2 regions of the Planctobacterium sp. R6 genome follow, and region 1 is predicted to be linked to the other one. Evidence: predicted binding sites of a transcription regulator. Region 1 holds the regulator's gene; the other holds the start of a gene.
What was found. Region 1 encodes FliA, which starts transcription of late flagellar genes. Its sites were predicted from a motif close to CTAAAGNTNNNNNNNNNNNNGCCGATA; they were not measured.
Positions count from the first base shown of each region.

Region 1 (2,407 bases):
TAACCAAGACGCTCAAAAATTTTGTCGAGCTTCTCTTTTAGCGTAGCAGCGGTAAACGGCTTAACAACATAACCATTTACACCGGCCTGGGCAGCAGCAACAATTTGTTCTTTCTTCGCTTCGGCAGTAACCATCAATACCGGTGTGTGCTTCAGCTTGTCATCGGCCCGAATTGCTCTCAACAAATCGATACCTTGCATGCCTGGCATATTCCAGTCGGTGACTACAAAATCAAAATCACCTTGTTGTAGCATTGGCAAAGCCGTGCTGCCATCATCAGCTTCCTGGACATTGGTAAAGCCGAGATCTTTCAACAAGTTTTTGATGATTCGTCTCATTGTAGAAAAGTCATCAACAACGAGAATTTTCATGTTTTTATCCAAAACCGCCTCCAGTGAGGATTCAATCAAATTTTATTATTATACGCTATCCAGCTTGCCATGCCTGCATTCTGGACTTCAATCTAAGCATAGCCTGACTATGAATTTGGCTCACTCTGGATTCACTAACATCCAGCACTTCACCAATTTCTCTTAAATTCAGTTCTTCATCATAGTACAGAGACAAAACAATTGCCTCACGTTCTGGCAAAGTTGTGATTGCATTTGCCAGTGCCTTTTGGAAGGAACCTTCCATCAGGTCGTCAAAGGGAGTATTTTCCCCTTTGTTCTTATCGGTGGTCAGTACGTCTTCGGTAACACCTAAATCTTCTATGCCAATTATCTTACCGGCATTTACCTCGGACAACATCTGATGGTAATCCGCCAGTGACACCTGCATTTTTTCAGCAACGTCAACATCTTTGGCGTCACCGCCAATTTCGCGTTCGACTTCACTGATGGCTTCAGCGATAGCACGACCGTTTTTGTGTACCGAGCGGGGTGTCCAGTCGCCTTTGCGAATTTCATCCAGCATTGCGCCACGGATCCTGATGCCGGCAAAAGTTTCAAAACTGGCCCCTTTGGTACCGTCAAAATTTCGCGATGCTTCTAACAAACCAATCATACCGGCTTGTATTAAATCTTCGACCAGAACACTGGCGGGAAGTCGGGCCATAAGGTGATGAGCAATACGCTTAACTAAAGGTGCATGTTTTTCGACAAGTAACCTTTTGTCATCATGTTGTTTGTAAGCGTTTGCTTTGCTGTTCACGCCTGATTACTCGCTGCCTGCCGTTTGACCAGTTGTTCAATAAAAAATTCCAGATGACCACCAGGTTGCGCCGGGATCGGCCAGGAAAGCGCCTGCTTAGCCAGGTGGGTGATTGCAAGCGCTGCCGGTGATCCGGGAAATACGTCAACAATGGCTTTTTGCTTGCGCACTGCCTTCCGGATGTTTTCATCATAAGGTACGGTAGCCACCAGTTCCAGCGCGACGTCAAGGAATCGGTTAGTCACTTTTGACAGTTTAGCGTAAAGTTCCTGACCTTCTCTGGCATTTCTGACCATATTAGCCACGATCTTAAATTTAAAGACACCGTGATCGCGGTTCAGTATTTTCATCAGAGCGTATGCATCTGTCAGGGAGGTGGGTTCGTTACAGACCACCATCATAATATCTTGCGAGGCACGGGAAAAACTCAACACCATATCAGAGATACCTGCGGCCGTATCGACCAGCAGTACATCAATTGGAATTTTTAACTCACTAAATGCCCGAATTAGACCAGCATGCTCGGTGGGTGACAACTCGGCCATGTTTTGCGTGCCGGAGGTGGCAGGTGCGATTAAGATGCCGTGCGGGCCTTCAATCAGGATATCTTCCAGGGAGCACTCGCCAGACAATACATGGGATATGTTCTTGCCTACCCGTAATCCCAGCATAACATCGACATTAGCCAGACCCAGGTCAGCATCAAGAACCAGTACTTTTTTACCCAGCTTAGCCATTGCAATTGCGGTATTCAGGGTGACATTAGTTTTCCCTACACCGCCTTTACCACCGGTTATTGCTATGACTTTTGTTAAATTATTTTGGCTCATTTTTCTTAAACTACTCGCCTGGTCCTCAATCATACTGCTACTGCTGAATGTACTGTTCTTTGTTTTGAAGTATGCGGCAATTCATATTTTTTATAAAGCTTTGCTGCCAATGAAATTATATATTTCGCATCTGCTATTTTTATATCTTCTGGCACCTTTTGTCCATCAGTCAAATAAGCAACCGGTAATCTTTCCTGAATTGCGACACTGATAGCCTCACCTAAGGAGAAGCATTCATCAATTTTGGTAAAGATACAACCTTGTACCGGCAATTTATTATAAATACGCAAAGTATGCTCCATGACGTGTCTTTGCGTGTTGGCCTGCAATACCATGTACATTTTGATATTAGCACAAGATGCTTCATTTAAAGTATCTAACTGCTTGATTAATCTTGTGTCTCGCTGTCCAAAACCAGCTGTATC
Region 1 covers NZ_JBVTQY010000001.1:233,352-235,758, reverse strand. The annotation lists gene cheY (chemotaxis response regulator CheY) at 1-383, opposite strand, end outside; gene AC0J20_RS01045 (RNA polymerase sigma factor FliA) at 427-1,152, opposite strand; gene AC0J20_RS01040 (MinD/ParA family protein) at 1,149-2,015, opposite strand; gene flhF (flagellar biosynthesis protein FlhF) at 2,012-2,407, opposite strand, start outside.

Region 2 (2,407 bases), on a different contig from region 1:
TTACGCATATTCCGGAAGTGAGAATGGGCGATACGGTAACTCTGTGGGGGGAATCGTTAAGTGCTAACGAAGTGGCACGTTGGGCTGATACTATTGGGTATGAATTGGTTACCCGAATGCCGCTGCGCGTGCCGAAAACCTATATCCTTTCGGAGACGTAAAAAAGGCTGGTTCTGATCGGCCAGCCTTGCGGTAAATATTTAACAGATTAAGAGTAGTATCCTACCTGTAATCACTAATCTGCTTAGACAGCGAATTAGTGATTACATTTACCGTCAATACATCTGCCATATAGATACAAGCTATGGTTGGTTAGTTTAATACCATGCGCTTCACAGATTTCCTTCTGGCGGGTTTCGATAACGTCATCTTCAAATTCAATGACTTTACCGCAATCAAGGCAAACCAGATGGTCGTGATGATTTTTATCACTGATTTCAAATACGGATTTACCACCTTCGAAGTGGTGTCTGTCCAGGATACCCGCATCATCAAACTGGTTTAATACGCGGTACACAGTCGCCAGGCCAATATCTTCGCCTTGCTCTAACAAAATCTTATAGACATCTTCTGCGCTAATGTGCTGATTTTTCGGTTCTTTTAAAATTTCCAGTATCTTTAGACGGGGCAGCGTAACCTTCAGGCCGGCTTTCTTTAGTTCTTGATTTTGATCCATGTTCTTGGCTTTTCAGACATTAATTATCGTTATTATAAGTGACTTCTACAGGATTGAAAGGGGGGTATTCAGAATAAAAATATTGGCTATTTGTTAAAAACAAGTTAACTGGTTGTACCACATGGCGCTATACTAGGCTAGAATTAAGAGAGTATGCTAAGAAAATCAGAGATTTAAAGCCCTATGTTGGAACATGTTTATTCAGGCCCGAAGGCAACATTAAAGGGTAACCTGGATTTGGTCGATACAAACCTAACCGATTGAATGCCAATTAGAAAAATAATGAGGCAAGGAAAGATATGCGATTTACAGTAGTAGCGAAAACAATTCTCGGCTTTATCTTGCTGGGTTTTGTGTTGTTTATCACCAATGTCATGTCATATGTTGGCCTTTCGGATATTCGCGAGTCATCTGAGTCGGTAATAAATGAAAAAATGCCTCTGCAAAGTCAGGTTCTGAAAATCCAAACCCAGTTGCTCAATCTGGGCAAAGCGTCTTTAAGCGGTTATTACCTGGATAATCTGTCAGCACTTAATAGCAATAAAGCACAATTCGACGAACTACTCGGTGAGTTTGAAGGAACGCTACGCGATTTACAGCGCATGCCGATGGGCGATGGTCAGCTTCGTTATTTGAGTGACGGCAAGCGTTCAGTGGAGTCCTACCTGCAGAATGCGAAAAACATGTATTTAGAAAGACAGAGTTTTTTAAATCAGCGGGACAACATAATCAGCTACATGGACAAGGTTTCGCTGGCAGTGGATGATACCAGCGCACCCTTACTGGATTTAGCGTATATGCCGGGTGCGGAGAGCGACGACAACCTGAAGAGTCTGGCGGGAGCCGGCAACAACATAGATACGCTGCTGATTACGTTGCTTAATTCCACGAACGAATTGGTTGTTACCCAGGACCCCAAAGTATCAGAAGACATCGCCAGTACCATGGAGTTTTCCATGAGTAATATCGATGAAGCTGATCAGTTTGTATCGCGGCTCGCTGAGTCGGTAGATACTGATGGATTAGTGGAAGATTACAAAGAACAACTGGCAAAACTCAAGCCGCTGATTTTTGGCAGCAATGGTGTCATTGCTATGCACCGATTTAAACTGGACAAACTGGCCAGCGCACAACAGGCCAAAACAGCCTCTGAAACCAGCCTGGATCAGGCAATCGAGCATTTTAAAGCGTTGTTTGACGAAGTTAATGACAGCACCCTGGCCGGGCAGAACGAAATACTGGAGATTATCGAGAGTAACATCACTATCGGTGTCATTATTATGTTGTTGGGCACGGGGTTGGCTGTCGGCACAGGCTTTGTAGTCTACAAGAGTATCTCTGTGCCAATTGGCCGAATTGCCCGCAGCTTGCGTGTGATCAGCTCAGGTGATCTGACGCATAAGGCGGACGCTTCCAGCAACTGTGAATTTGGTGACTTATCGAAGCAGGTTAATGTACTTTCAGAGAACCTGCATCAGTTGGTGGTACATATCCTTGAACAGCAGGAGGGATTAAATGCTGCAACTGCGCAAACTGTAGAGTTGGGTCATGAAGCGCTTGAAAAAGTGGATAAACAGCGGGAGGAAATCCACCTTACTGCAGAAAGTACCGAATTAGTCAGAAAAAGTAGCCAGGATAACGTTGAGCAAATCCGCATGGGAATGGAAAAACTCAATGAAGTGGCACAACAATCCGCGCAGGCAAGTGGGCTTGCTGCCCAGGGTGAAAAGC
Region 2 covers NZ_JBVTQY010000040.1:30,453-32,859, reverse strand. The annotation lists gene alr (alanine racemase) at 1-161, shown strand, start outside; gene fur (ferric iron uptake transcriptional regulator) at 257-676, opposite strand; gene AC0J20_RS19150 (HAMP domain-containing methyl-accepting chemotaxis protein) at 976-2,407, shown strand, end outside.
Region 2: AC0J20_RS19150 (HAMP domain-containing methyl-accepting chemotaxis protein) is a predicted target of FliA. The motif match lies at 897-923, and genes of this name have one in related genera.